DNA from 3 places in the Mesobacillus sp. LC4 genome. Region 3 is predicted to be linked to each of the others. Evidence: riboswitches for the same ligand, from Rfam matches in the RefSeq annotation. Region 3 holds a riboswitch; each other region holds the start of a gene.
What was found. A riboswitch is a leader RNA that binds a small molecule or an ion and turns the genes downstream of it on or off. The one in region 3 is predicted to bind lysine.
Positions count from the first base shown of each region.

Region 1: it holds a riboswitch for lysine, as region 3 does, so the genes downstream of both, AB5I83_RS12755 (amidohydrolase) here and AB5I83_RS00305 (aspartate kinase) in region 3, are expected to answer to the same signal.
Region 2: it holds a riboswitch for lysine, as region 3 does, so the genes downstream of both, AB5I83_RS10335 (Na+/H+ antiporter NhaC family protein) here and AB5I83_RS00305 (aspartate kinase) in region 3, are expected to answer to the same signal.

Region 1 is NZ_JBGCUB010000003.1:373,956-384,593, reverse strand. Features, by position in the region: gene AB5I83_RS12775 (GntP family permease) at 1-205, opposite strand, end outside; gene gntK (gluconokinase) at 436-1,971, opposite strand; gene AB5I83_RS12765 (GntR family transcriptional regulator) at 1,964-2,692, opposite strand; gene AB5I83_RS12760 (nuclease-related domain-containing protein) at 3,368-4,273, opposite strand; lysine riboswitch at 4,382-4,560, shown strand; gene AB5I83_RS12755 (amidohydrolase) at 4,711-6,309, shown strand; gene AB5I83_RS12750 (methyl-accepting chemotaxis protein) at 6,420-8,165, shown strand; gene AB5I83_RS12745 (hypothetical protein) at 8,191-8,394, shown strand; gene AB5I83_RS12740 (hypothetical protein) at 8,400-8,594, shown strand; gene AB5I83_RS12735 (alpha/beta fold hydrolase) at 8,804-9,598, opposite strand; gene AB5I83_RS12730 (arylamine N-acetyltransferase family protein) at 9,833-10,618, shown strand.
Region 2 is NZ_JBGCUB010000002.1:811,274-821,911, forward strand. Features, by position in the region: gene AB5I83_RS10295 (cysteine desulfurase) at 1-389, shown strand, start outside; gene sufU (Fe-S cluster assembly sulfur transfer protein SufU) at 379-825, shown strand; gene sufB (Fe-S cluster assembly protein SufB) at 939-2,336, shown strand; gene AB5I83_RS10310 (DUF72 domain-containing protein) at 2,701-3,549, shown strand; gene AB5I83_RS10315 (bifunctional metallophosphatase/5'-nucleotidase) at 3,616-4,986, shown strand; gene AB5I83_RS10320 (YunC family protein) at 5,396-5,698, shown strand; gene AB5I83_RS10325 (HD-GYP domain-containing protein) at 5,948-7,060, shown strand; gene yunB (sporulation protein YunB) at 7,157-7,915, shown strand; lysine riboswitch at 7,982-8,166, shown strand; gene AB5I83_RS10335 (Na+/H+ antiporter NhaC family protein) at 8,310-9,896, shown strand; gene AB5I83_RS10340 (sodium-dependent transporter) at 10,148-10,638, shown strand, end outside.
Region 3 is NZ_JBGCUB010000001.1:62,549-73,186, forward strand. Features, by position in the region: gene AB5I83_RS00295 (hypothetical protein) at 1-554, shown strand, start outside; gene uvrC (excinuclease ABC subunit UvrC) at 570-2,342, shown strand; lysine riboswitch at 2,412-2,589, shown strand; gene AB5I83_RS00305 (aspartate kinase) at 2,741-3,973, shown strand; gene AB5I83_RS00310 (YslB family protein) at 4,416-4,868, opposite strand; gene AB5I83_RS00315 (succinate dehydrogenase cytochrome b558 subunit) at 5,324-5,932, shown strand; gene sdhA (succinate dehydrogenase flavoprotein subunit) at 6,031-7,788, shown strand; gene sdhB (succinate dehydrogenase iron-sulfur subunit) at 7,795-8,556, shown strand; gene AB5I83_RS00330 (hypothetical protein) at 8,609-8,794, shown strand; gene AB5I83_RS00335 (class D sortase) at 8,947-9,528, shown strand; gene AB5I83_RS00340 (acyl-CoA thioesterase) at 9,652-10,119, shown strand; gene gerE (spore germination transcription factor GerE) at 10,258-10,482, shown strand.

The sequences.
Region 1 (10,638 bases), on a different contig from region 3:
CACCAAGACCAAAGATCAGTGCTAAGTGGCCAAGAGTTCCGCCAAGTCCAGCTTCAATTGTTTTAACAATCTCGCCAAGTGGCATTCCAAGCGCCAATGCTACGCCAAACGATACGATAATCAAGGAAATGAATGTGTTGAGCTTTAAGCCCATGATCAATAATAGTAAAGCTAAGATACCAATTGCTACAATAACCAACGGCATTGTAATTTCCCCCTAAGATGTTTGTGATCCGCATTTCGCGGGTGTTTCCCTCTGTAAAATAAAGCGCTGCCATTTTTGTGCGGGGATCAAGTGTCCCCTTTGGGATAATCCCTTGTTTAACCAAACTTCTTTGTAATTCCTTATCAAATCAGGCTACTTTAATAGTCCATTATTTAATCAAACTATTTACTTTGATAGGCCCTTATCGAATCAGGCTTCTTGGATAGCCCTTATTTAATCAGGCTTCTCTGATAGTTTGCGATTCTTGAATAATCCTGTTCCAATGCTCGAGATAAACTGATGAAAATCGGTACGAGCTGTCTGTATTCTTTTGCCGCTTCTTCGTTCGGCGTGTGCTTGTGGGTGCTGCCGATCATCTCGGAAGCGACTTCAAATGAGTCGATTTTACCTGTTGCATAGAGGCCAAGGATGCAAGCACCAAGGCAAGAGCTTTCATAGCTTTCAGGAACGACCACCTCGATGTCGAAAATATCGGACATCATCTGGCGCCACACATCTGATCTGGCAAAACCGCCGGTAGCCTGAATCCTTGTAACCGGGCTTTCCATCGCTTCCGTGAGCGCTAGGAAAACGGTATACAGGTTGAAAATGACACCCTCTAATGCGGCACGAATCATATGCTCTTTTTTATGGGACATCGTCAATCCGAAAAAGGATCCGCGTACATCTGGGTTCCATAATGGAGCACGCTCACCTGAAAGGTATGGATGGAACAGCAAACCTTCCGCACCGGGTCTTACGCGTTCAGCGATTTTCGTTAAAACATTATACGGGTCGATTCCTAAACGCTTGGCCGTTTCGACCTCAGATGCTGCGAATTCATCGCGGATCCAGCGAAGGACCATCCCGCCATTGTTGACTGGACCGCCGATGACCCAGTGATTCTCAGTCAGGGCGTAACAGAAGATACGTCCTTTTTCATCGGTTTGCGGCTCGTCGATGATCGTGCGGATTGCACCGCTTGTCCCAATTGTGACCGCAATCTCACCTTTGCCAATCGCATTGACGCCGAGGTTGGAAAGGACACCGTCACTAGCACCTATGACAAAAGGAGTTTCAGGCTCAATCCCGATTTGCTTCGCTAATTCTGGATTGCAATCCGTGAAGGTTTTTGTTGTCGGTACAAGCACTGATAATTGATTTGTTGAGATCCCCGCAATTTGCAGAGCCTCTTCATCCCATTCCAGCTTTTTAAGATTCATCATTCCCATCGCTGACGCAAGCGAATGGTCAACCACATACTGGTCAAAGAACTTTTTAAAAATAAATTCCTTGATGCCGATATATTTCTTCGCTTTAGCGGCAATTTCAGGACGCTCGTTCACGATCCATGCGATCTTGCTTAATGGTGACATTGGATGAATCGGCGTTCCGGTGCGCTTGTAAATTTCGTGTCCATTCAGTTCTGTTTTGATTTTATGCGCCCATGCTTCACTGCGATTATCCGCCCAGGTGATACAGGGTGTAAGCGGCTCATCATTTTCATCAATGGCAATGACGCTGTGCATCGCGCTGCTGAATGAGATGAACGCCACCTTTTTGTAATGATTGTGTTTCATGATTTTCGTTATGGCTGTCAGGACCGCCATATAAATTTCTTCAGGATCTTGCTCGGCTGTTGAGATATCCGGCGTATGGAGCGGGTAGCCAATGTTCTCCTGCTGGATGACTTCGCCTTTTTCGCTGAAAAGGACAGCCTTGGTACTCGTCGTACCGATGTCGACTCCTAGCATATATTCAGTCACTTTTCTCCACTCCCTTGGAAAGCGTTTGCTGCGATATCCAAAGGTCATCTACTTTACCTTGAACATCATCAAAATTTTGGTGTAAGGATTTAATCATCAGGTCGCGATTCTTCGTTTTGATGGCTTCAATATAAAGCTCGTGATTCTCGAGGATGCGATCGAAGTCTTCGTACTTTTCTTCAACCCTTGCTCGCATCGATAAAAGAATGAAAGCTTCCATGACGGGCTTCGTATTATCCCAAATCATTCTGATATAGGAATGGTTGATGGCCCGGATGATCGTCTCGTGGAAAAGAACATCCTGAAGGCTGAACTCGTCGGCATCCTTGTATTTGATGGCAATTTTCATCATTTCGAGAATTTTGCTCAGTTCAACTACCAGGCTGGTTGTATCTATTTTGATAAGTCGTTCAAAAACGAATGATTCAATCAGTAAGCGGACATCATAAATCTCTTCGATATCTTTTTCTGTAAGGCCAATAACCACGGCACCCATTCTTTCCAGGCGGATCAGGTTTTCAGCTGAAAGAATTTTGAGCGCTTCACGGATCGGCGAACGGCTTACGTTAAAATCAGCAGCCAGTTTGTTCTCCGAAAGGATGGCACCGCTTTCAATCAAGCCCGAAATAATTTGCATCCGGAGCTCACTCGCAACCCGGTCACCCGTTGAAGCCTTAGAGAGCCATTTTTGCGGATAAAGAAAATTACTATTTTCCGTCATTTCCTCACCTTCCTGGTTAATCAAGTATACTTGTATACAAGTATTATAAAACGGATCTGAAAAATTGCAAGCGTTTTCTATTATGATTATTTTGCCAAATTCTTTTGGGTTCATTCCTTGAGGGTGAATTAGGATCTTATTAATACATAGTTCTCTATGTGCTAGTAAGTTGTTAAAGGTGGAGATTAGAGCCACAAGTAGGAGTAACATGCGCTCGAAAAAGGGGTCCCGCCAGTATTTGTGTTGGAAGAAAACTAGAAACTGCGCCCGAAAGAAGAAGCTCGCTAGGATTACGGTCGCAGAAAACTCGGAGTTGCGCCCGAAAAAGGGATCCCGCCAAGATTACGGTCGCAGAAAGTTCGAAGCTGCGCCCGAAAAAGGGATCCCGCCAAGATTACGGTCGCAGAAAGCTCAAAGCTGCGCCCGAAAAAGGGATCCCGCCAAAATTACGGTCGCAGAAAGTTCGAAGCTGCGCCCGAAAAAGGGATCCCGCCAAGATTACGGTCGCAGAAAGTTCGAAGCTGCACCCGAAAAAGGGATCCCGCCAAGATTACGGTCGCAGAAAGTTCGAAGCTGCGCCCGAAAAAGGAATCCTGCCAAGATTACGGTCGCAGAAAGTTCGAAGCTTCACTAAACAAAAAGTGTCCGAAAAAATCGGACACTGATCAAGAATTATTATTCGTAATATCGCCTGTTGAAATCACCAATGTAAGTAAGGTTATCTTTTAATATTCTTCTAAGGGTTTTCTTGGATAGTATGCCGCCACTCCAATCAAATATAGTCTGTGTTGTAACCTTAATTTCAGGAAAGAGCATTTGAAATTCCTTAACTGTTCGAACCACAGCGGTATCAATATCCCCCGTGAGTCCACAGTGACTGCAAATGAATTTGCTTTTACTATAAATTTCACAAAACCCCCCGCACCCTCCACAAATAACCCCTTTCCTCAACATACCAAAATCATAGCTCGGCACTCTTGAATACGGTGATTTCTTAATATGCAAGGACAATAGCGCTTCGGCCAATTTGGTATGTTTGTTATTCAGCTTGGAAGAGGTTCTGTTCATTTTATCCATAAAACGGTTGAGTTGGTTGGGTAAAATAATGGGTGATTTCAATGGTGCTTGCAGCAGGGCGAATTCTGGGTTAATGAACACGAGGTGAGGTTCAAGAGGAATGTAATAGCCAAGTTCCTTGAGCAATTGTTTAAGGAGTGATTCTGCGCGGCTTAATTGGTGGAGGGGGTTTTTGGTTTCTTTGCCGGCAACAGTTTTGAATTTGTCTCCGTCCAGATAATAGTCCCCTTCAAGATTCTTCACTTCAAAAAGATGCAACCGGTCCTGTGTGATCACAAACGAATCGATTTGAAAAAGGGTGCCATTCACTTCCAGTAACAGGTCGTTGATAATGAGACTTTCAACTTGGTATTCCGTAAACCATTTGTCGAATTGGACTTCACCCTCATAGCCTTTCTCCAGTGTCCATAGGTTTTGCGCATCTTTCTCTTCTAATTCCATTCTTGGCTTTAGAGCCTGCAACAATACTAGTTCTTCTGGTTTGGTTCGTTCTTTTACTATCATATTCCACTTCCTTTCTTTTTCATTGTAAAAGAATGTCAAGCAAAAATCAGTGAACATTCTTGGACATTTATGATACTATTAACCTAATTTCATATGATCTTATCAGATCGGTGAGGTAGAGGAGCGAATAACAAGAGTAGTCCATCGGAGATCGACAATCGTTGATGGTGGCTGAAAGGGTTGTTTGCCGAAGCGTAATCAGGGTCAGACTGATTATTGCTGGGCTGCTTTCTGAATAAGGAGCAGACTGTCATGCGGGGTTTTGTGCATGGAGAACTACTGATCGAAATGGAGGATAACGTATATTGTAAAAGCAATGGTAGGTTATTTTCTGTCATTGCTTTTTTGTATGCCAGAGCTTACCAACTATCCCCCTTCTATCAAACTCCTGACGCACTCCCCAGGCATTCACATTTTATCTAAAGGGGAGAATCTTCTTGAGAACCATCTACAAAAATGGAACCATCTATACATTCAATTCACGAAATCCAATTGTACAGGCAGTGGTCATCGAAAATGGCCGTTTTATTGATATGGGAACTACCGAGGACATGGTGCTGCACTGGGGAAGCCAGGCACAAATCATTGACCTTGAAGGGAAGACGGCCACGCCAGGCCTCATTGACAGCCACCTTCACCTATCCATCATGGCGGATAGCTTCATCAACCTTGATTTTGTAGGAATCACATCAAGGCATGAGATGCTGGCAAAAATCAAGGCAAAAGCCGACCAGGTTGAGCCTGGTGAATGGATTGTCGGCTCAAGCTGGGATGAGAATCTTTTTACAGACGGAGGAATTCCGACGATTGGTGAGCTGGATTATGTGGCACCAGCCAACCCGTTATTTTTAACAAGGACGTGCCTGCACGCGACCCTTGTCAACAGTAAAGCATTGGAAGTGAGCGGCTATCATCCGGCGATCACAGTGCCGGAGGGCGGCACCATCGTCCTGGATGAAATCACGAAACAGCCGACTGGCCTGTTCCTCGAGTCAGCGGCGAATCTGATCAGGGCATACATTCCTGAGCGTTCATACGATGACTGGAAAAAAGCGATGAGGCAGACGATGCATTATGCGATGAGCAAAGGGCTGACAAGTGTCCATACGAATGATCCGCTCTATCTCGGGGGTCTCGAAAAAACGTGGGATCTATTCAATGAGCTATTAAATGGAGAGCAGCTTGGTTTACGAAGCAATCTCCTGATAAACCATGAATTTTTACCAAACCTAAAGGAAGCGGGAATGTACACGGGCTATGGCAATGACATGCTGCAAATCGGTGCGGTGAAAGTTTTTGCTGACGGGGCGTTTGGACGAAGGACCGCTTTGTTGTCGGAGCCTTATAGCGATGCGCCGGGTCACTATGGTGATGCCATGTATGACCAGGAGCAGCTCTATGAAATCGTGAAAGGGGCACGCGAACTGGACATGCCGATTGCGGTCCATACAATTGGTGACCAGGCGCTGGAAAATGTTCTTGATGTGCTGGACCAGTTCCCGGCTGCAGCTTATCGTGACAGGCTGATACATGCCCAGGTTCTGCGGGAGGAATTGATTCCTCGCCTGAAATCACCAAGCCGGATTGCCGATATTCAGCCGCGCTTCATTGCGAGTGACTTTCCTTGGGTTCAGGAGCGCCTTGGCGCAGAGCGGATCAAGCTTTCATACGCCTGGAAAACTTTGATGGATGCAGGCGTCATTTGTGCAGGGGGTTCTGATTCTCCGGTTGAGCCAGTCGATCCTATTCTCGGAATCCATGCAGCCGTCACCCGGAAAAAGCCAGGCGAAATTCACGATGGCTACGTGCCAGAGCAGAAACTGTCGATGGTCGACGCGTTCCGTCTTTTTACAGAATTAGGAGCTTACCCGACGAACGAAGAGACTCTAAAAGGCACGATTGCAAGAGGAAAATTAGCTGACCTGACCGTATATTCAAAAAATCCATTTGAAATGAAGGATGCAGACGAGCTTTTATCAATGAATATCGAGATGACCATCATTGGCGGTGAAATCAAGTATCGAAGGCTTTCATAGAGCCTTCTTTTTTTTTGAGTTTTTATAACTAAAGTCCTAAAATTTTCTGAATCTTAGCCGAAATAGAAGGTAAGAGGGGTAATTAATATTACTGGACAGGAGAGCGGAAAATGAAATTCAAAAAGAGATTCGCAAAACCACAGGTAAGATTCGCAAAACCGCAAATGAAAACCAGTGTCCGTGCCAAGTTATTGGCGGGTTTTTTTTCAGTATTGGCTTTGTTGGCTGTCGTGGCCATTATCTCAAACTTTGAGTTTAATAAAATGAACAGCCAATACTCATCATCCATTGAAGACCGGATGGACAAGCTGAATCTGATTGTCGAGATGAAGGATGCCATCATGAGGGAGCAGCTGGCACTTCAAAAATATATGGCAAATGGCGATGGTGAAAGTCTGATTGAATTTGAGGGTGCTGTTGAAGATTTTAAGAAAAGCTCTAAGAAATATATGAGCACAACAGAATCTTCCGAGGGGAAAAAGGTAGGGGAAAATCTGATTGCAGCCGAAGCGCAATATTATGAAGTCGCTTCAGAGGCCTTTGTTTTAATAAGAGATGAACAGGCGGTCAAGGTCCGATTGCTTATGCAGAAAGAAGGGAATCCACTCATCTTCAACCTGAATTCTGCGGCAGAGGATGCAATCGAGTACCAGCAGGATGCGTTGAATGCTACGAGTGAAACTTTATCCGGACAAGTACAGAAAGTAGCGCTGCTCATCATTTTGCTCAGTGCAGCTGCTTTTATCATCGGAACAGTGATTGCTACCTATATCAGCAGGATCATTTCAAAGCCTGTCCAGCTTGTATCACATGCAGCTAAGCAAATGGCTGACGGAAATCTGGCTATTGAAAAAATCAATGTGAAAAATAACGACGAAATTGGCCAGTTGGCAGCCGATTTCAATGAAATGGCAACCAACTTGCGGAATTTGATTTATCAAGTTAGCAGTACATCCGAGCAGGTTGCGGCATCTGCTGAAGAAATGATGGCAAGTGCGGATCAGACTAACTCGGCAACAAATCAGGTAGCAACAGCCATCCAGGAAGTTGCCGGCGGTGCAGAACTGCAAAGCAAGAATACGGAAGAAAGTGCGAAAGCGGTAGGAGAGATGTCGGAAGGAATCCAGCGGGTTGCCGTTACGACTTCCACTGTCGCAGAGTCTGCGGCTGATACGACAAAACAGGCAATGCTCGGACATGATTCCTTGGAAAAAGTGATCGAGAAAATGAAAACAATCAATCATACGACAAGTGAAACGAATGCCGTCATCAAGGATTTGGATCGAAAATCGGCTGAGATTGGCAAAATCATTGAGGTCATTACGGGAATCGCTGACCAGACAAATTTGCTGGCCCTGAACGCTGCCATTGAAGCTGCAAGAGCCGGTGAACATGGAAAAGGATTCGCGGTCGTCGCCGATGAAGTCCGAAAGCTTGCTGAGCTCTCAAGACAGTCAGCGAGTCAGATTTCCGGCTTGATCGAAGTGATTCAAAAAGAAACCCACCAGGTCGTTGAAATGATGAACAAAGGAACAGCGGAAATCTCCGAGGGAACTTTGTTGGTAGAAGACACTGGAAAGACATTTGACGAGATTCTAAAATCGATTGAAAATGTCAGTTCGGAAATCCAGGAAGTCTCCGCGATTTCAGAAGAGATGTCAGCGAGCGTCATGCAGGTGAACGCCTCAATCGATGAGGTGACCAAAATCGCCCGAGGCTCAGTCGCAAGCACTGCAGAAATCGCATCCGCAACAGAAGAGCAGCTGGCTTCCATGGAAGAAGTCGCTTCATCATCCGCATCACTTGCACGACTTGCAGAGAATCTGAGAGAAATGGTCGCGAAATTTAAAGTTTAATAGTTTGGAAGCATGGAGGCCCAAAGTGGCTTTCATGCTTCTTTTTTTGAATGGAGGACAATTTTTCATCCTGAAAGGCCCATTTAGGAATAGATTCGGAAATAGAGATACCAATGCTCCAGCACAAGCCTACAACCCTGAAATCCACATCCCATGTGCATTCGCCCAAGCCAAAACCATGATAAACGCATATAAAATTAATGAAGATAAAAAGAGAAGAGGGAGGTAAGCCGTATGCATGCATACAGACATCCTTATCGTTCGCACGATCAGAGGTTCGGCTGGGGCTTTGGATTGCCATTCTTAGGTGGTTTGGCTGGTGGATTATTGGGAGGCGCTTTGTTTTATCCGCGCCCTTACTATGGTGGATTTTACCCGCCGGTTTATCCGTGCTGCCCGCCGCCTAGATATCCGTTTTATTACTACTAAATCGTCAACAAACAAAGGGAATGAGCTGCTTAGCTCATTCCCTCTTTTAATGGATAAGTAAGTATAAATTTCCTCACTTAGATTAGTGTCTAGCTCCAGCGCCTAGTCCCTCGAGACGTTTCAGTCCGCCCAATGAAGTCAAAGAACGACTTCACCGGTCCGCCCTCCAACGCTTGTCGGGGCTGACCAAGGCGCTTGCGCTTTTCTAATTAACTGATGTTTGCTCGTTTGCTTTCATGTTTATCCATGAATTCGATTGATAGCTGGTTGAATTCATCAGCTTTTTCAATATTGCAGACATGGCCGCACTGTTCAAGGATCACTAGCTCAGAGCTATCATCTCCACGCAGATCCTCTGCCAGTTCCCTGACAAACATATGGTCCTCGGCACCTGAGATATAGAGCTTCGGCACGTCCTCGCTTTTTTCCTGGACCTTGCTGTAGGTGGCTTTCACATCACCTGCAAGAGGATACCATGCAAGGAAGTTTTTCCGTTTCATCTTATAGGCCTCCTGGATAAAAAATCTCCGGGAACTCTTATGGTTGCCACGAGGCATCAGGATCCAGGCCAATATACGGTAAAGCCACATAAAAGGAATAAAGTTCCTTACTAACCAAGCGAGCTTGATCAATGATTTTCCAAATAGGTTCAATCGGGTAATCGCCCCGCCCAGGACTGCTGACCTCACTCGTCCAGGTTCGGTTTGCAAAAGATGGTGGACGATGATTGTTCCTAGCGAAACTCCGACAAAATGAGCCTTGCGAATCGAAAGGTGGTCCAGCGTCTTGAGTATCTCCCTGACAATTGAATCAAAGGAGAACCTTTCCTTATAGGAATCTATGTCAGGTGATTTCCCATGGCCAGGCATGTTGATTGCGACGATATGATATTTTTTAAGAAAAGGTTTAAGCTGCTTGTAAAAAATATTCGAGCTTCCGCCGATCCCATGCAACAACACGATGTACTCCGTGCCCTGACCTTTATATAATCTGTAATCCAGCATCCGATTCTCCTTTTAGCCGATCTAGTTGTGTCAATTAATAATACCCTTGATAGCCTTTTCAGTAAACTATTAAGGCGAAAATAACGACAGGTACCATCTGGAAGGAGGGTACCTGTCGATTTTGTGGAGAAGGCATCAAAACAAGCAATGGAAATATAGGTATGAATAATTGGAGTTATACTATAAATATTATATGCTTGAATTAATTCCAAAATTTGAAAGAGGTAACTTTGTATGAATAATTTAAATAGGGAATTCCGAAAAAGAATAGGATTTCAACCACATGATTCTATTGCCATACATAATCTGGCTGATGTACTTGAAAAGACTGCAGCCACCATCCCCTTCGAAAACCTATGCACCCTTTCTGGAGATTCAAATGAGTTGACTGAAGCTCATCTAGTGGAAAAGATCATCCATAGAAAGGAAGGCGGCCTCTGCTATGACTTGAACGGCATCCTTTATTTGTTTTTAAAAGAGAATGGGCTTGATGTTGAGCTGGTCCGTGGGTCTGTTTATGTTCCGGATTTAGGAGGGTTCAGTCCGACGGGCAGGACGCATGCTGCGATTTTACTGAAGGCCGATGGGAAAAGGTATTTGGTTGATACCGGTTTTGGCGGGAATTTGCCGTTAAGGCCGGTGCCGATGGATGGGACAGAAATACATTCTCCGAACGGTGAGTTCAGGGTGAAAAAAGAAGAGAGTGAATTCGGAGACTACTTTTTAGAGATGAAGCTGAAGTATAAGGATCCTGATTGGAGAATCGGCTATGCTTTTGATTCTAGAGAGCCGGTGGAGAATATCAGTGATTTGACTGAGATGAAGAACATCATTACAGAGCATCCACATTCACCTTTTAACAAGAAGCCGCTGTTGACTAGGGTGACGGCCGATGGAAGCATGGTGTTGACGGAAACCAGCTTTACTTATTGGACGGAAGTTGGGGTTCAGAAAGAGGAAATAGATTCTCAGCGTTTCAAGGCTTTGGCAAAAGAATTCTATAACATCGAATTAAAATGAAACTTTCCTATAGTGTAAAC
Region 2 (10,638 bases), on a different contig from region 3:
CGATCGGTCTGGGTGCTGCAATAGACTTCCTCAACGAAATCGGACTCGACAATATCGAGAAGCATGAACACGCTCTAGCGGCCTATGCGATGGATAAAATGTCTGAAATCGATGGCATGACCATTTATGGACCGAAGGAAGCCGGCAAGCGCGCTGGTCTTGTAACATTCAATATTGATGATGTACACCCACATGACGTGGCAACTGTATTAGATGCTGAAGGAATCGCCGTCCGCGCGGGCCACCATTGTGCACAGCCTTTAATGAAATGGCTGAAGGCGTCCGCGACAGCACGTGCAAGCTTCTACCTGTACAACACAGAAGAAGATATTGACAAGCTTGTAGCTGGACTTGTCAAAACAAAGGAGTATTTCAGCGATGTCTTTTAATAATTTAGATAACCTTTATCGTCAAGTTATTATGGATCACTATAAGAACCCTCGCAATAAAGGTGTGTTGGAAGAAGGCAGCCTGACAGTCAATATGAACAACCCGACATGCGGCGACCGCATCCAGCTTACGATGAAAGTCGAAGATGGCAAGGTAGCGGACGCAAAATTCGAAGGGGAAGGCTGCTCGATTTCGATGTCGTCTGCTTCCATGATGACGCAGGCGGTAAAAGGAAGACCCATTGAAGAAGCTTTAAAGCTTTCAACGGTTTTTTCTGACATCATGCAGGGAAAAGATTATGAAGAGGATGATCTTGATCTCGGAGATATCGAAGCACTGCAAGGTGTGGCGAAATTCCCGGCCAGGATCAAATGTGCTACTCTTGCATGGAAGGCAATGGAGAAAGGCCTGAAGGAAGAGGAAGACAGCCAATAAGAAATCATCACCTGATGATTTTTTCCGAAAGGGCTGCAGGGGATTGGCCTGCAGCGAACAACTACAAAGCGGGAAACCTTGTTTCCCTGCTTTAAGAATGGAGGAATTCGACGATGGCTAAAAAAATGCCAGAGATCGGTGATTATAAATACGGATTTTCCGATAAAGACGTTTCCATCTTCCGGTCTAAGCGCGGTCTGACGCGTGAAATCGTTGAAGAAATTTCAAAAATGAAGGAAGAGCCCCAGTGGATGCTGGACTTCCGCTTAAAGTCTTTGGAGCACTTCTACAACATGCCAATGCCTCAATGGGGCGGCGACATGGCTTCATTAAACTTTGATGAAATCACATACTATGTAAAGCCTTCTGAGCGCTCTGAAAAATCATGGGATGAAGTTCCAGATGAAATCAAGCAGACGTTTGATAAGCTTGGAATCCCTGAAGCTGAGCAAAAATACCTTGCGGGTGTTTCTGCACAGTACGAATCAGAGGTTGTATACCACAACATGAAGGAAGAGCTTGAAGAGCTAGGAATTGTCTTCAAGGACACAGATTCAGCTCTTAAAGAGAATGAAGATATTTTCCGTGAGCATTTCGGAAAAGTCATCCCTCCAACAGACAACAAGTTTTCAGCGTTAAACTCTGCGGTCTGGTCTGGCGGATCTTTCATCTATGTTCCAAAGGGCATCAAAGTGGATACTCCACTTCAGGCGTACTTCCGCATCAACTCTGAAAACATGGGTCAGTTCGAGCGTACACTGATCATCGTTGACGAAGGTGCGCACGTACACTATGTTGAAGGATGTACTGCTCCTGTTTACACAACGAACTCGCTTCACAGTGCGGTCGTTGAAATCATCATCAAGAAAGACGCATATTGCCGTTATACAACAATCCAGAACTGGGCAAACAACGTCTTCAACCTTGTTACAAAGCGTGCAGTCTGCGAAGCGAACGCGACAATGGAATGGATCGATGGCAACATCGGTTCCAAGCTGACAATGAAATACCCAGCAGTCATCCTTAAGGGTGAAGGCGCACGTGGTATGACATTATCCATCGCAATCGCTGGTAAAGGCCAGCATCAGGATGCAGGTGCGAAAATGATCCACCTTGCGCCAAACACATCATCAACCATCGTATCTAAGTCGATTTCAAAGCAAGGCGGAAAAGTAACATACCGCGGTATCGTCCACTTCGGACGCAAAGCCGACGGCGCCCGTTCTAACATCGAGTGCGATACGCTGATCATGGATAACAAGTCTACTTCAGACACGATTCCATACAATGAAATCCTGAACGACAACATTTCTCTTGAGCACGAAGCGAAGGTCTCCAAAGTATCAGAAGAGCAATTGTTCTACCTGATGAGCCGCGGAGTCTCCGAAGAAGAAGCAACAGAAATGATCGTCATGGGCTTCATCGAGCCATTCACGAAAGAATTGCCAATGGAATACGCAGTCGAAATGAACCGCCTGATCAAGTTCGAGATGGAAGGTTCTATCGGTTAATAAAGATAAATACGGAATCCACCTGCCTCGGCAGGTGGATTTTTTTACTTATTATGGAATTCGTAGACATTCGTGCACATTTCGTAGAGATTAACAATGAAATCGTAGAGAATCAATGTCTATTCGTAGAGATTATATAAAATTCGTAGAGAATATCAATCAAACCATAGAGAATATAATAAAGTAACCCAGACTCCGCGGTGATTATCAGCAATAAACCGGAAATCATCGGTCAAAACGTGCGAAGCACCTGACTCCATCAATGTTTTTCCTTCTCTAGAAGCGGGAAATAAGGTTAGAACATGTCTTAGTTCTTATTCAGCGCTTAATTATGCTATCATGAAGATAAAATGGAGGTGCACAGATGATTATTGTTGGCTTAACGGGCTGGGGGGACCATGATAGTTTATATGAAGGCAAGGTTTCTCCGCGTGATAAACTGAAGGAGTACTCCAGCCACTTTCCGGCAGTCGAGGTCGATGCCTCTTTTTACGCTGTGCAGCCTGTGAAGAATGCCGCGAAATGGGTAGGGGATACACCTGATAATTTTCAATTCATAGTGAAGGCTTACCAGGGAATGACCGGGCATCAGCGCGGTGAGATTCCTTTTACCGATAAAAATGAAATGTTCAATGCGTACAAAGAATCACTGAAGCCTTATCTTGAGGCGAATAAACACGCAATGACGCTGTTCCAGTTTCCGCCGTGGTTCGACCTGCGTAAAGAGAATGTAGACTATTTGCGTTGGTGCCGAGACCAGATGGGGGATATCGACTGTGCGCTCGAGTTCCGCAATCAGTCCTGGTTTGCAGACGAGATGCGCGAGAAAACACTCGATTTTATGAAAAAAGAGAGATGGATCCATAGCATCTGCGATGAGCCGCAGGCAGGGGAAGGCTCGATTCCGACCGTTCTTGAATCTACATCGAAGGATAAAGTGCTTGTTCGCTTTCATGGCCGGAATGTCCATGGCTGGAACAAGAAGGGAAAAGGGCAGGATTGGCGTGAAGTCCGCTATTTGTATCGCTATAACCAGACAGAATTAAAAGAGTGGGCAGAAAACCTGCAAAAGCTCAACGAAAGCACATCCCAAGTTTTCGCCTTGTTCAACAACAATTCCGGCGGGGATGCTGCTGATAATGCGAAACAAATGCTGGATTTAATGGATATCGAATATGAAGGGTTAAACCCGAGGCAGCTTGATTTGTTTTAAACATTTTTCCCCCTCCTGGCAACAATCAGGGGGGCACTTCATTTTAACAAGAGGATGGATGGTTAGATGGAAGAAGTTATTCATATTTACCATACGAATGATTTGCATAGTCATTTGGAGCACTGGCCAAGCATCCATAAGCTTGTGACCGAGCGCCGGCGTTGGCATGAGGAAATGGGTGACGAGGTTCTTGTTTTCGATATTGGCGATCATATGGACCGCTGGCACCCGCTATCTGATGCGACTAGGGGAAAAGCGAACTGCCGACTTTTGAATGAAGCTGGCTACGATGCAGCGACAATAGGGAATAATGAAGGCATCACTCTTCCATTTGAAAACCTGGATTCAATGTATCTTGAAAAAAAGTTCAAAATGCTTGTAGCGAATCTTTATTACCAGGATGGAAACAGACCGGATTGGGCGAAGCCGTATCATGTATACATAAGCAACACCGGGACGAGAATTGGTGTCATTGGCGTCACAGTGAACTTTGGCCGGTTTTATGAACAGCTGGGCTGGAAGCTGAATGACCCGATTGAAGAGTTGAAAAATTGTATCGCTCAATTAAAGGGTCAAACCGACCTCATTATCCTTCTCTCACATCTTGGAATCCATGATGATGAACTGATTGCCGGAATGTTCCCTGAGATTGACGTCATTCTTGGCGGCCATACCCATCATATTTTACATGAGGGCAAGGAAGTTGGATCCAGCTTGCTGGCTGGAGCGGGGAAGTTCGGCTATTATACCGGCCATGTGACCTTGAAGCTTGATGGGGATACAAAAAAAATTTTACATAAGAAAGCTATTCTTTATGATATGAATGAGGCGGATCAGGCTCAAGACGAACAGGAAATGGCTGAAGGATATTTTGTTGAAGGCAAAGAGCTGATGGCAGAAACAGTGGCTGTTTTGCCAGCCGATTTAAAGGCAGATCCTCTTCAGCATTCGAAGCTTTCAAAGATGCTCACTCAGGCATTGCGGGAATGGTGCGAAGCCGATTGTGCGTTCATGAATGCCGGGATGATTCTCAAGGGACTGAAGCAGGGAAAAGTAACGAAATTCGATCTGCTCGAAATCTGCCCGCATCCGATCAATCCTTGTACAATCAGGTTGTCAGGAGCAGAGCTAAAAGAAGTGCTCCTGCAGACCAGGGATGAAAAATGGCCACATCTTCAGATTAAGGGCCTGGGCTTCCGCGGCACCGTCATGGGGGTCATGGAGTACGATGGAATTGAGTTTCTGCAAAAGGGGAATTATCCGCAGATTCTCATCAATGGCAAGCTGATTGAAGCAAAAGAGCACTATACGCTGGCCATCCCTGATATGTTCACCTTTGGCCGCTTTTTCCCGGAAATTCAGCGGGCTGAGGAAAAAAGATATTGGCTGCCCGAGTTTCTTCGCAATTTGCTTGAGTGGAAGCTTGCGTCTCTTTAGGATTGTATAAAAAATGATTGTTGTTTGTATTTAAAATAGACGGAACAATTCCGCTTAAATTTGAGATGACCCTTATTTCTTTAAAAATAAGGGTCGTTTTTCCGCTTATCTTATCCAAATCGTAGTTTTATGTCTTATTTTTTGCAGTTAACCGGAATATCTCCGTTTATTTACGCTTCAAAACCGTACTCTATTAACTTTAGACGGATTTTATCCGCTTATTATTGCTTCATGAGCGTCCTCTATATACAATAGCCGGAAATTCTCCGCTTATGAAATCTCATACCTCTCTCAACAATAGCATCAACAAAAATAATCAGCCATCACACATCAATATTTGAGCAAAATATCACGCTTTCTCCTTCTCTGTCATAGAGTGTTATTGGGATTGAAGGAGGGAGTTGTAATCATGATCGATATGTCACCTATTGAGATAGAAGGCAGGACATTTTTATGCATTTCTGTAAAACTGCCGAAAACAAACCTGTTAGTCGTTACAGGAGACAAGGGTTATATTATGTGCGGCGCTCTCGATGTCGCGCTTCTCAATGAAAAACTAAAAGGCAGGAAGGTGATTGCCGGCAGGGCGGTTGGCGTAAAAACAATCGAAGAATTGCTTGAAGCCCCGCTGGAATCCGTAACATATGAAGCGGAGAACCTTGGCGCCATAAAAGGCATGATTGGCAAAGAAGCATTGCTGCTCATGAATTAACTAAAGACAGCCTGAATGGCTGTCTTTTTATATAAATGTGAATAAATGATGGCAATGGTTAAGAAGAAACGCTGGCATCCGATATAATAACTGAACTGCTTTTTTCCCAACTCAAAAAATGAAAAGGTGTCACCACAGCTATAATTATTGTGATAGAATATAAAGAAAATATTGTCGTTTTATGTAAAATTTTCTTATTTTGTGGCATTGACTCAGCCACCTCAACTAACAGATAAAGTGGGAATTATAATGAGACTCGTAGCCACCACTTCGGTAGAGGAAGGGGCTTTACTCGGAAAAGCCATTTATAATGACAAGGGCCAAGTTCTTTTGAACGTGGGCGCGCGTCTTGAGGGAAAGATCCTTAGACGTCTAGAAGAGTTTGGTATTGACTATATTTATATCAAAGACCCTGACACAGATGATATCATCGTGAAAAATTCCATATCAGATGAATTACGCGTCAATGCGATCATGACAATCGGAGATACGTTCAAGCAAATCCAACTGGATACAAAGGTTTCGCAGACCTTTGTACTTGAAAAATCAGCGAGGACCTTCAAGAAGCTGATCAGTGATTTGCTTGATGAGCTGCAAAGGAGCAAAGAACTGCTGAACTTGCTGTCCGATGTATTCCTGCATGACCATTATATTTTTTCCCATTCCCTGAACGTTACATTGTATGCTTTGGCAATCGGGATTGAAATGAAACTTACGCCAAAGGAGCTTGAGCAGCTTGGGCTGGGTGCGATTTTACATGATGTTGGCAAAATGAACGTGCCTGAGGAAATTTTGTCGAAGCCAGGCAAGTTGACTGCGGAAGAATTCCAGATCATCAAGGCCCATGCCGAGGACGGATTCCAGATGCTAAGGAATATTCCAACTGTCCCGCTGATTGTCGCTCACTGTGCTTATCAGCATCATGAACGGTTGAATGGCGGAGGGTACCCGCGCGGATTGAAGGAAGAGGAAATCCACCTGTTCGGAAAAATACTTGGTGTAGCGGATGTGTTTGATGCCGTCACCTCTAATAGAGTATACCGGCCGGCCATGCTGCCGCATGAAGGCCTGGAAATCCTATATTCAGGCGCAGGGAGTCTTTTTGATCCAAAAGTGGTCGATGCTTTCCGCAGGGCTGTGGCAATCTATCCGGTCGGTCTGACTGTCATCCTGAGTGATGGCCGGAAGGGAGTAGTGGCCGAGCAGAATCCTGGCTTGAGTGAGCGGCCTGTTGTCCGTATCCTTGAGGAAAACGGGCTAAGAGTGGAGCCGTATCACCTCGACCTGAAGTCCAGCTTATCGCTGATGATTGTCAGCTGCGATACGATCATTAAATATGAGTATGCTGCCAATAGTTATTAATTTATAGAGTCCATGTAGTCATACAAAGTTAATTATAGTTTTTAGGCTAGTTCCCCCCTTTAAAGCATACATATAGCTTTAGAGGGGGGATTTATTTTGGCAAAATTCGGCCGGCGGCTGCCTCGGAAAGGGCCCTTGCCTTTCAGGTATGTATTCCTGCTGACATTCGTCTTTTTTTCCTTTTCAACAGCAGCAGGACTCTGGATCATAGATAAAGGGCTAGAGCCCACATTGATGAAATATGCAGAATCCCAGACAAGGAAGATTGCCACCCTGGTGATCAATAAGGCCATCAATAAAAAAATCGCCAGCGGGATGGATATTGATAAGGTGATAGAATTCGTCCCTGTAGATGGCGGAACGACCACTGTAGTGAAGTTCAATACAGAAATCATCAACAGGGTAAAGGCAGAAACAACTAATATTGTGCAAATGAACCTTAAGGAAGCAGAAAGAGGGAATCTCACCTCGCTAGAGATGCTATCAGATGTCGAGCTTGTCACCGATGAAGAAGACAGGGAAGCAGGAATCATCTATTATGTTCCATTGGGCCAGGCAACCAATAATGCACTATTAGGTAATATGGGCCCGAGAGTTCCAGTAAAATTCAATGCAATCGGTGATGTGACAGCGGATGTTGTCTGGGATACTGAAGAACATGGGATCAACAATACATTGATCAATGTATCGGTTAGAGTAAAAGTAAATGTTCAGATTATCATTCCTTTTGCGACCGAAATCGCTACTGTCCAGGAAAACATTCCGATTGGCAGTTTCTACTACCCAGGAAAAGTTCCGCAGTTTTACAATGGTGGAGGAGATACATCACCAGCCATCCAGCTTCCTGGAGAATAAAAACAGTTGTCAAGTTAGCGATATTGTTATATTATAAAACCAATTGAATAATAAACCACATCATTCCGATGGGGTAGAGGCGCAGGATTCAAGAGTAAGCTGTGTGAGGATGACAACGTTGATCACAGCTAAAAGGGAATCTTGCCGAAGCAATAACAAAGTGAGTCACATTTTTTATTGCTGGGGATACTTTGAACAAGAGTATCACTGTCATTATGGAGGTATATCCATAATGGGGAGCTACAGATCGTGATGGAGACACTAGTTGCTTATTAAGGGCAGCGATAGAATGTTCTCTATCGTTGCCCTTTTTTGTATTTTTTTAAAAGAAAGCAACTAAACTCTTTTCATGTAAAAGTTTCCCCCTGTCAAAAACAAGGAGGAGAAAGAAAGAATGGAAAACACAATTTTTTCATTGTTGCCGCCATTAGTGGCAATCCTGATGGTAGTCATCACAAGACGAGTACTATTATCATTGGGGACAGGCATCATCGCAGCGGCTTTTTTGCTAGCTGAATTCAATATCGGAGAAACATTTGCTATTATGTGGGACGCGGCAAAAGGAATCGTTGTCGCAGATGGAGAACTGAACACATATAGTTTGTACATTATCTTATTCTTATTATTATTGGGAACAATCACTGCGTTCATTTCCATTTCTGGCGGAAGCCGAGCATTTGGCGAATGGGCAATGAAGCGTGTGAAAACGAGGGTTGGAGCACAGCTTGTCGGTGCATTTCTAGGAATTATTATCTTCATTGATGACTATTTTAATGCTTTGGCGGTTGGCCAAGTCACTCGTCCGATCACAGACCGACAGAAGGTTTCTCGGGCGAAGCTTGCTTATATTATTGATTCAACTTCAGCACCAATGTGTGTGATTTCTCCGATTTCCAGCTGGGGTGCATACATCATTGCTTTGATCGGTACAATCCTTGCTGCACATGGTGTTAATGAATATAGTGCATTCTCTGGATTCATGCAAATCGTACCTATGAATTTTTACGCACTTGCAGCATTAGCAATGGTCTTTATCGTAGCTCTTCGCAATATCGAAATCGGACCGATGAAAATGCATGAAGAACGTGCAATCACAGAAGGAATTGTCGTTCCTCAGGACAAGCCTGTACCGGGAGAACTGAAGGATGACCTGCCTACAAGCTCGAAAGGGACAGTAGGAGACCTAGTATGGCCGATTATTGCCCTTGTTGCTGGAACAGTTGGCATGATGCTTTGGACAGGCGCTAGCGCTGTTGAAGGTGAAGTGACCATATTCGGGATTTTTGAAAACACTGATGTAACGAAGTCGCTTGTCACCGGAGGTTTGCTAGGCCTTGCTGTAGCGCTGGTTCTGTTCGTAAGACAAGCTGTCGTATTAAAGGGCATCAATGCCAATGTTTTTGGAAAAGGAATTGTTGAAGGTATTAAATCCATGCTTCCTGCGATCTATATCCTGGTCTTTGCATGGGTGATTGTTGATTTGATTGGCAGACTAGAAACTGGTAAATATCTTGCAGGGATTGTCGAAAGCTCTAATATCAATATCTCGTTCCTGCCGTTCCTGCTATTCCTTGTAGCTGGAATCATGGCTTTCTCAACAGGTACTTCATGGGGATCATTCGGCATCCTGCTGCCAATTGCAGGGGATATCGCTGCTGCAGCTGATATCACGATCATGCTCCCAGCATTGGCCGCTGTATTGGCGGGCGCGGTATTTGGTGACCACTGCTCACCAATTTCCGATACAACGATCCTATCATCAACTGGTGCTGGCTCACATCACTTAGATCATGTCATGACCCAGCTGCCATACGCTTTGATTTCGGCAGCGATAGCATCTGTCGGATTCCTGGTCATTGGCTTCACTGGAAGCACGGTGGCTGCACTTGCGGCTGTAGCAATCCTGCTTATTGCTTTTGCTTTCATCTTCGGAAGCAAGACAACCCAGGAAGAAATGTTAAAAGAAAATCTTGCAGAATAATGTTTAAGGCTGTCTGATTCTCAGACAGTCTTTTTCATATTTTCAAGAAAGTGGGAATAGAATCTTGATTAATAGGGTAGTTGGTATAGTTGGGAAAAATTTTTTAGGAATATTTTTATTATGAGGAAAATAATATTTTGACAAGCAATTAAAAACTAGCTATACTATTCCTAGACTAAATAATCTGAAAATATAAAACTTTCTAATTCATCAATATTTTCCAGGTGATTAGAAGGCGAGGGGGATTAAAAATGGAAAATCGTCCACAGTGGGGAACAAGGGCGGGATTTATTCTTGCCGCGGTAGGATCGGCAGTCGGGTTGGGAAATATTTGGCGTTTCCCGGGAGTAGCTTATGAGAATGGCGGGGGAGCATTCTTCTTCCCATACTTATTCGCACTCTTGACAGCAGGTATTCCGATTTTGATTTTGGAATTCACAATTGGCCATAAGTACCGTGGTTCTGCACCATTAAGTTACTTCAAAATGCGTAAAGGTGCTGAGTGGATTGGCTGGTGGCAGCTCGCCGTCTCTTTTGTCATCTCGACTTATTATGCAGTCATCATCGCATGGGCAATGTCTTACGCTTATTTCTCATTAAGCAAGCAATGGGGAGACGATCCGCTGACCTTCCTTGTTGGTGACTATTTAAAGGTAGTTGACGCTGGCCAGGTTGGAAGTATCGTACCTGGTGTATTCCTTCCATTGGTCATTGTTTGGGTCATCACTCTTGGTATCCTGTT
Region 3 (10,638 bases):
ACACTCTTCAGCTCGGGATATTACTGCTTCTCGCTTACAGTGTTTGGGCTCTTTTTGCCCAGAATATCGATAAGCCAAGACATATACTGCCGCTGGCGCTATTACTGGTGTTTCTTGGCCTTATTGTCTTTTTAAAAAAAAGGGCAGGGACGTACGCAAGGCTTCTCATAGTATTGGTCATCATTGCCCAGGCAATTATTTCTTCGACTTATATACAAAAACAGGCCAAAAATGAGCCCGCAGTCTATCAGCTTGCTCATTATATGGAGGAGCAACCGGAGGATTTCATCCTGTATACATGGGAAGAAACAAGAGTCCTTCAATATTTGGGAATGTCTTACCCACATAAAAGAATTTTCACCTACAGGAATTTCCTTCATGACCAAGGGTTATATAAAGGTAAGACAATTTATCTTACTAACAGTGTTATCGATGGTTTCTCTTCCCAGGGTTATGACCTTGGCGGGAATCTCGAGAAGGTAGAGACCTTTAAATCAGATGAAATTTTCGACCCAATCTATCATGAGATTATTTTATATAAATGGACACCGTAACAGGAGGTGAACGGCATGAATGACCAAATTAGGAATAAGCTTGCGCTTCTCCCTGCTCAGCCAGGTTGTTATTTGATGAAGGACAGGCAGGGGACCATCATTTACGTGGGGAAAGCCAAAGTATTGAAGAACAGGGTGCGCTCTTATTTTACAGGATCACATGATGGTAAAACGCTTCGACTTGTCAATGAAATCGAGGATTTTGAGTATATCGTCACGTCCTCCGATATGGAAGCTTTGCTGCTGGAGATCAATCTAATCAAAAAGCATGACCCGAAATACAATATCATGCTTAAAGATGATAAATCATATCCGTTCATCAAGCTGACTGCTGAAAGGCATCCTAAGCTGATCATTACCAGGAAAGTCAAGAAGGATAGCGGCAAATATTTTGGGCCATATCCGAATGTCCAGGCGGCGAACGAGACGAAGAAGCTGCTGGATAGGATTTATCCGCTCCGGAAATGCTCGACGCTGCCCGACCGAGTCTGCCTCTATTATCATATGGGACAATGTCTTGCGCCTTGCGTCAAGGACGTCAGCAAGGATGAGTATAAGCAGATCACGGATGAAATCACGAAGTTCCTGAATGGCGGCTACAAGGATATCAAGGAAGATTTGAGTGCTAAAATGGCCGCCGCTGCCGAAGAGTTGGACTTTGAACGAGCGAAGGAATTCCGCGATAAAATCGCCCACATCGAGGCAACAATGGAAAAGCAAAAGATGACAACGACTGATTTTACGGATCGCGATGTGTTTGGCTATGCTGTTGACAAAGGCTGGATGTGTGTACAGGTCTTCTTCATCCGTCAGGGGAAATTGATTGAGCGAGAAGTTTCCATGTTCCCAATTCACAATGAACCCGAAGAGGATATCCTCACATACCTGGGACAATTTTATTCGAAAAACGAGCATTTCAAACCGAAGGAAGTTTTGGTTCCGGAGGGCGTGGATCTTGAACTGGCAGAAGGGCTGCTTGAAGTAAAGGTCCTGAAGCCGCAGCGCGGAAAGAAGAAGGAGCTTGTCCACCTCGCATCCAAGAATGCAGGGATCGCTCTGAAAGAAAAGTTCTCGTTAATCGAGCGTGATGAGGAGCGTACCATCAAGGCTGTTGAAAATCTTGGCCAACAAATGGGCATTTACACTCCTCACCGGATCGAGTCTTTTGATAACTCCAATATCCAGGGAACCGATCCGGTATCAGCGATGATTGTTTTTATCGACGGCAAGCCGGAAAAAAGGGAGTACCGCAAATACAAGATTAAATCGGTCAAGGGCCCGGATGATTATGAATCAATGAGGGAAGTCGTAAGGCGCAGGTATACCCGTGTCTTGAGAGAGGGGTTGCCCCTCCCGGATTTGATTATCATCGATGGCGGAAAAGGCCATATCGAGTCCGCTCGGGATGTACTTGAAAATGAGCTGGGACTTGATATTCCAATCGCTGGGCTGGCCAAGGATGACAAGCACAGGACCTCCCAGCTGCTCTATGGAAACCCGCTGCAGGTGATCGAACTGCCTCGTAACAGCCAGGAATTTTACCTGCTGCAGAGAATCCAGGATGAAGTCCACCGGTTCGCGATTACTTTCCACCGCCAGCTAAGAGGCAAAAGTGCTTTTCAGTCATTGCTCGATGATATTCCAGGCATAGGCGAAAAGCGCAAAAAAGCCCTGTTGAAGCATTTCGGTTCGGTGAAAAAAATGAGGGAAGCCTCTGTGGAAGAGTTGAATGCTGCTGGTCTTCCGGCAAATGTTGCAGAGGAACTCTTTCAGAAATTGCAGAATTAATGTAGCATTCTATTTTTAGGTGTGCTATAATGATAAAAATTTCATATAGCTATCACTTTAGAGCATTAAAGTGAAGATAGAGGTGCGAGCTTCAAGAGTAAAAGTCTGGAGAATTTTAGGATTCAGAGATGGGCTTTGAAAGGGGATGTTCGCCGAAGTGAGAAAATGCCTATCCATTTTCACGCTGGTCCTTCGTTGAACAAACGCTGGATTGTCAAGATTGCCATCTTGGAGTGCTATCTCATGTTGCAGCGTATATACACGTTTATCAAGCAATGGGAGCCACTTCCATTGCTTTTTCTGTTTTTAAGGGCTATTTTTGACAGAATTACATATGCGGCGGAGTCATGGAAACTCTATTAGAGGCAAAATACAGAATGAAGAGGCAGGGGAAACCTATGGGATTGATTGTACAGAAATTCGGTGGAACATCGGTCGGCAATGTTGAAAGAATCAGGAATGCGGCAAGCAGGACAGCAGAAGAATTGCAGAATGGCAATAATGTGGTCGTAGTCGTATCAGCAATGGGCAAGACGACAGACCATCTTGTTGATATGGCAAATGATATTTCAAGCGCGCCATCGAAAAGAGAGATGGACATGCTGCTGACAACAGGCGAGCAAATTACGATCGCGCTATTTTCAATGGCATTGGCGCAAAATGGCATTGATGCCGTTTCCTATACAGGCTGGCAGGCTGGAATCAAAACGGAAGCTGTCCACGGCAACGCCCGGATTGTCGATATTGACACAGACAGGATTGCCAGGGACTTAGAGACTGGCAAGGTGGTCATTGTCGCCGGATTCCAGGGTGTTACGGATGACGGTCAAATCACGACACTTGGCCGCGGCGGCTCAGATACAACGGCAGTTGCTTTAGCAGCGGCACTGAAAGCTGATAAATGCGATATCTACACAGATGTGACCGGCGTGTTCACGACCGATCCACGATATGTGAAAAGTGCGAGGAAGCTGCTGAGCGTTTCCTATGATGAAATGCTAGAGTTGGCCAATCTAGGGGCAGGCGTGCTCCATCCGCGTGCGGTGGAATTCGCGAAAAACTATGGATTGCCACTTGAAGTAAGATCCAGCATGGAAAAAGAAAGAGGCACGATCATCGAGGAGGAGAATGAAATGGAACAGAATCTAATCGTACGCGGAGTAGCGTTTGAAGACCAAATCACGAGAGTATCAGTCCTTGGAGTCAGCACTTCATTAAAAGGACTTTCAACCATATTCACAACACTTGCACAGAACCACATCAATGTCGACATCATCGTTCAGAGCAGAACTGAAGCAGGGTTAGCCAACATTTCGTTCTCCATCAAGAGCAACGACCTTCCAGAGGCACTGGATGTATTGGAACGTAATAAAGAAACATTGAACTACCAGGCCGTTGAATCTGAAACAGGCCTCGCAAAAGTGTCCATCGTCGGTTCAGGCATGGTTTCCAATCCTGGCGTGGCCGCAAAAATGTTTGAAGTCCTCGAAGGAAACGGCATCCAGGTGAAAATGGTAAGCACATCCGAAATCAAGGTTTCAACCGTCGTTGATGAAAAACAAATGGTAAACGCAGTAGAATCACTGCACGAAGCATTTGAATTATACTCAGAAGCGGTTAAGACGAATTAAGAAAAGCTTTCCTGGTGTGTGGCCAGGAAAGCTTTTATGTATCATGCATGATACGGAAACGTAAAAGCCAATAAATATGCGGATAAAAGGGAGAATCGAAGAATTATCGTTACACTAAAGTGGAAAATGTACGGATAAAAGGGAGAAGTGAAGAATTACCGTCACATTAAAGCGGAAAATGTGCGGATAAAAGGGAGAAGTGAAGAATTACCGTCACATTAAAGTGGATAATTTGCGGATAAAAGGGAGAATCGAAGAACTACCGTCACATTAAAGCGAATAATGTGCGGATAAAAGGGAGAATCAAAGAATTATCGTCACATTAAGACGGAACATGGAGCGAAAACGAGACAACTGTGGATTCGAAATAATACATGGAAAAGGTCATTAGCGTTAATAAGGGCACAGCAACGGTTTTGCTGTGCCCTGGCATAATTCATTACTAGTCAATCAAATCACCCTTATCCCATTTGATCGTGAACAGGATTTTCGCTGATTTTTTATTGGGGTGTTCAAAGGCTTCTGTTGTAACATTTTTCTGCTGTTCCATTTGCTGGGCAATGAAACCTGCTTCTAGCTGGAATGTAGCGTTAGGGTTGTTTTTCAGTCTGGAGGAAATGAGCTCGCTGCTAAGTTCAAGCACCATTTCTCTTCGGGATTCTTCTTTGATGGTCAGTGTGCCCCAGCCGGCATCCTGGAAAAAGCGGATGGTTTCGTCAAGGGTTGATAATGGATATTTTCGGGCGAGGCGTTTTCCGGCCCAATACAGGATTTCAGCTGTGTCTTTGCCAAGCAGTTCCGGCAGGAGGACTTCCCTGATCAATTCATATCCAAACGCAGGGACAGCCAGTGGATCGCTATCGTTTTTTTGCTCAGAAGTAGTTATTTCACTCATGTTCTCCCCTCTTTCTATCACTCTATTATAAACAATTTGCCGCGAAAACATTAAATTAAAAAGTTGTTAAATTTTGTATGGTCTATGAAATTCTATAAACTTTTTCCATATTTATACCATACCCGAAACTGGGATCGTCAAAATTATTGTATTGAGAATTTTTTAATCAGTCGGTTCCTATAGGCAATAGTATTATTTTAATATACTCTTTCATACGTTTAAATAATTAGAAAGAGGGATTTTTACAATATCAATATATTTTAAAAATTTTATTTATATAAGCATTTTTATGTATCCGTTTTCTTGACGCTCTATTATGATGGGAGTAAAATGAACATGTCACATAATTGTAAGAAATGCTTATTTTACGGTGTTGGGTTGAATCAGTCTATTAGGTTAATAGAGATGGGGAGAAAAGCCCGAACATCACGGCCAAATTTCAGGGGGGTATACTTATGGCAGGTAGACAAGAGTTTTATTGGCGGAGGCTGCATTCTTTGCTGGGTGTCATTCCAGTGGGTCTTTTCCTTATGCAGCACCTTGTAGTCAACCATTTCGCTACAGGGGGAGAAGAATCATTCAATAGCGCAGCACATTTTATGGAGCAGTTGCCTTTTAGGTACTTTTTAGAAATTTTCATTATCTTCTTACCATTATTATTCCATGCGATTTATGGTCTTTATATTGCTTTTACAGCGAAAAACAATATAGGCCAATATAGCTATTTCAGGAACTGGATGTTCATGCTACAGCGTGTTTCTGGTGTGATTACATTGATTTTCGTAGCTTGGCATGTATGGGAAACTCGTATCGCGGCAGCATTTGGTGCAGAAGTTAACTTCCAGATGATGGAGACGATCCTATCTTCTCCATTCATGCTATGGTTCTATTTGATTGGTGTCATCTCTACAACTTTCCACTTTGCGAACGGATTATGGTCATTCTTCGTGAGTTGGGGAATTACAGTAACACCGCGTTCACAAGTGATTTCCACTTACGTAACGATCGGAGTTTTCATTGCGCTTTCCATCGTAGGTGTCCGCGCAATCCTGGCATTTGTATAAGCTGTTTCCACGGGCTGCAATCCGAAGCCTATGCTGGAAAAAGAATTACTATTGAACGGATATGAAAGACAGACATGGATTTAAGGGAGTGAGTCACGATGAGTAAAGGTAAGGTGATCGTAGTCGGCGGCGGCTTGGCTGGCTTAATGGCTACAATTAAAGTTGCAGAAACAGGAACTCCTGTTGAACTGTTTTCTCTAGTGCCGGTAAAACGTTCCCACTCTGTATGTGCACAGGGCGGAATCAACGGTGCAGTAAATACAAAAGGTGAAGGTGACTCTCCATGGGAGCACTTTGACGATACAGTATACGGCGGGGACTTCCTTGCGAACCAGCCGCCAGTTAAGGCAATGGCTGAAGCAGCGCCTGGTATCATCCACCTTCTTGACCGTATGGGTGTCATGTTCAACCGTACGCCAGAAGGTTTGCTTGATTTCCGCCGCTTTGGAGGAACTCAGCATCACCGTACAGCATTTGCTGGTGCGACAACTGGACAACAGCTTCTATACGCTTTGGATGAGCAGGTTCGCCGCCATGAAGTGGCTGGTTTGGTCACAAAGTACGAAGGCTGGGAATTCCTTGGAATAGTTAAGGATGAGGAAGGTGTGTGCCGTGGAGTCGTAGCACAGAACCTGACTTCAATGGAAATCAAATCCTTTGCTGCTGATGCTGTCATCATGGCAACTGGCGGCCCTGGGATCATTTTCGGTAAAACAACGAACTCTGTTATCAATACCGGATCAGCTGCAGCGATCGTTTACCAGCAGGGCGGTTATTACGCTAATGGTGAATTCATCCAGATTCACCCTACAGCAATCCCTGGGGATGATAAACTCCGCCTGATGAGTGAATCTGCCCGTGGTGAAGGTGGACGAGTATGGACGTACAAAGATGGTAAGCCGTGGTACTTCCTTGAAGAGAAGTATCCTGCTTATGGAAACCTTGTACCGCGTGATATCGCGACACGTGAAATCTTTGATGTGTGCGTAAGCCAGAAGCTTGGCATCAACGGTGAGAACATGGTTTACCTTGACCTTTCACATAAGGATCCTAAAGAGCTTGATATCAAGCTTGGCGGTATCATTGAGATCTATGAGAAATTCATGGGCGATGATCCAAGAAAAGTTCCTATGAAAATATTCCCTGCTGTTCACTATTCTATGGGCGGACTATGGGTGGACTATGATCAAATGACCAATATTCCTGGCTTGTTTGCTGCAGGTGAGGTTGATTATTCACAGCACGGTGCGAACCGTCTTGGAGCCAACTCATTATTGTCAGCAATCTATGGCGGAATGGTAGCAGGTCCAAATGCGATCCGTTACATCAATGGACTTGAGAAGAGCTCTGACGCTATTTCTTCTGCTCTATTCGATGATGCTGTCAAGATGGAAGAAGAGAAATGGAACAACGTCATGTCACTTGATGGCACTGAGAATGCATATGTCCTTCACAAAGAGCTTGGCGAGTGGATGACGGACAATGTAACGGTTGTTCGCTACAACGACAGACTTCTGAAAACAGACGAGAAAATCGTCGAGTTGATGGAGCGCTATAAGAATATCAATATTAACGATACTGCAAAGTGGAGCAACCAGGGTGCTGTATTCACACGCCAGCTTCAAAACATGCTTCAGCTTGCACGTGTTATCACAATCGGTGCTTATAACCGTAACGAAAGCCGTGGGGCTCACTATAAACCGGAATTCCCTGATCGTAATGATGAGGACTTCTTGAAAACTACTATGGCGAAGTTTGTTGATGCAAACTCTGCTCCAGCATTCCATTATGAAGAAGTAGATACTTCATTAATCCAACCGCGTAAGCGCGATTACTCTAAGAAGAAGGGGGAGTAATAAGGCATGTCAGAGAATAAAACTGTTACTTTTGTAATCAGCCGTCAGGATACTCCTGATTCAGCCCCTTATGAGGAAACGTTTGTATTAGATTACCGTCCAAATATGAACGTCATTTCGGCACTGATGGAAATCCGACGTAATCCTGTAAATTCAAAAGGTGAAGCAACGACACCTATTTCCTGGGATATGAACTGTCTTGAAGAAGTTTGTGGTGCGTGTTCAATGGTCATCAATGGCCGCCCGCGCCAATCATGCTCAGCACTGGTTGATCAGCTTGAGCAGCCGATCAGGCTTGAGCCAATGAGAACATTCCCGGTTGTCCGTGATCTTCAGGTTGACCGCAGCCGTATGTTCGACTCATTGAAACGCGTGAAAGCATGGGTTCCAATCGACGGAACTTATGATCTTGGCCCTGGCCCTCGTATGCCAGAGAAAAAGCGCCAGTGGGCTTATGAACTTTCCAAGTGTATGACTTGCGGTGTCTGCTTGGAGGCTTGTCCTAACGTAAACGACAAGTCCGATTTCATCGGGCCGCAGTCATTATCACAAGTGCGTCTCTTTAACGCCCATCCAACAGGTGCTTTGAACAAAGGCGAGCGACTTGAAACAATCATGGGAGACGGCGGACTTGCAAACTGTGGTAACTCACAGAACTGTGTCCAGTCTTGCCCTAAAGGCATTCCATTGACCACATCAATCGCAGCCTTGAACCGTGATACTACATTCCAGTCATTCAAGAACTTCTTCGGAAGCGATCAAGTTTAAAGAAAAGCTCAAGCGCCTTGTTCAGACCCGACAAGCGCTGGAGGGCCGACCAGTGAAGTCGTTCTTTGACTTCATTGAGCGGACCGAAATCGATATGTATAGCCGACTGTCCAGAAACGCAGAAACTGGAGACTCCGACAAAGAAGCGCTTTTTGCTTCTGCCGGCGGAGTTGAAGTTTCGGAGTTTCTAGGAGGCGACACTAAACAAGCGACTCGAGGGTCTAGGCGCTGGAGCTAGACACTAATCCAGGTGTGAAAAAAATTTATACTTTGTATAAAAACGAACCTCCTTTCCCTGGAAAGGAGGTTTTCCTTTTAGCTAAAATAGTGCTTTTTCCAGTCTGGTTCTCTTGATATACTTTTCTTAAAAGTCATGAATAGGAGCGGTATATGAAATTTACAAAAATATTGGCAATCCTGATTGTCATTAGTGGAGTGATTGTCCTAGGGGTAGGATTATTTCAGCTGTGGGACATTAAACAGCAGGAGAAGATTTCCCTGGCAACGGCGAAAGAATTGGTTAAGGAAGATAAGCCAAAGGCTTCAAAAGAAGAATTCATGCCTGAAATCGGAGAGGCTTCCGGATTGCTGGTGATACCGAAGATAGAAGCGGAATTGGCTATAGTGGAGGGAACGGATGCTGACGATCTCGAGAAGGGTGTTGGCCATTATGAAGGCTCCTTCTACCCTGAGGAAAATGGACAAATCGTTCTCTCCGGCCACCGTGATACAGTTTTCCGAAAAGCAGGGGACCTCGAATTGGGTGATCAACTTACGATGAAAATGCCTTATGGTGATTATACGTATGAGATAACGGGCACAAAAATTGTCAGCGCAGATGATACCAGTATCATTACCCTCCAAAATACCGAAGAAGAGCTCATTTTAACAACCTGCTACCCGTTCAGTTATGTTGGCGATGCACCCGAAAGATATATCATCTATGCAAAAAGAATATTGGATAAAAACTAGATAAACCAGCCTGGAACTTTCCTGTGCTGGTGTTTGTTTTTCCTTTTTTATTCCCAAAACAAAGAAATAATTTTATAATAAAGAAAAGAATGAATGTTCATTCATTTTACGGGAGGTTTCAGCATGAAAAAGATGGAGTACATTAATGAGATTGTAAGCTGGGAAGAGGAATTTGATTTTTTTTATCCGGTGAAGGTTCGATTTTCGGAAACGGATATGTTCGGGCACTTAAATAACACCGTTCCCTTTACATATTTTGAACAGGCGAGGATTGAATACTTCAAGAGCCGGGGATTCATGCAGGATTGGGTGAAACCAGAGAATGAGACGATTCCGGTCGTTGCCGATCTGCAATGTGATTATGTAAGCCAGATTTTCTTTGATGAAGACCTTAGAATATTTGTGAAAGCCAACTACATTGGGAATTCCTCAGTGGACCTTCACTATATGGTCAAAAAAGCCGATAGCTCGATTTGTCTGACTGGCAGGGGGACAATTGTACAAATTTCCAAGAGGACGGGAAAGGGAGTATCCTGGACAGAGGAAATGAGGCAATTATTTTTGGAAAGCAAAAAATCAGTTCTTAAATAAGATTTACGTCTAAAAAAAATTGGCATGAAGTCCCTTAAATGTTGTCACTACACTTCTTTCCTTCACATATGATATTTTGACTAAATTTATACCCACCCCGCAGTTCACAGCTGGCGAAGGCAAGGAGGGTTACAATACTTGAAGGAAAATGAATATACTCACAAGCCATTACTCACTAAACGCGAAAGAGAAGTTTTCGAACTGTTAGTACAAGACAAAACAACAAAAGAGATCGCTAGTGAATTATTTATCAGCGAAAAAACGGTTCGGAACCATATTTCAAACGCCATGCAAAAGCTTGGTGTAAAGGGGCGTTCCCAAGCTGTTGTAGAGCTCCTGCGTATGGGAGAGCTAGAACTTTAATCATGACCGGCCGACCTGGATAAGGGGGGCCGGTTAAGATGTTTAAAGGGGTAAAAACAGAAGGGAAACTTAATTCTGTCTTGAAATTTGCTCGAAAAAAGTAGAAAATAAGGGCAATAGATAAAATCTTCTCAGCTTGGAAACAAGTTTTATGAT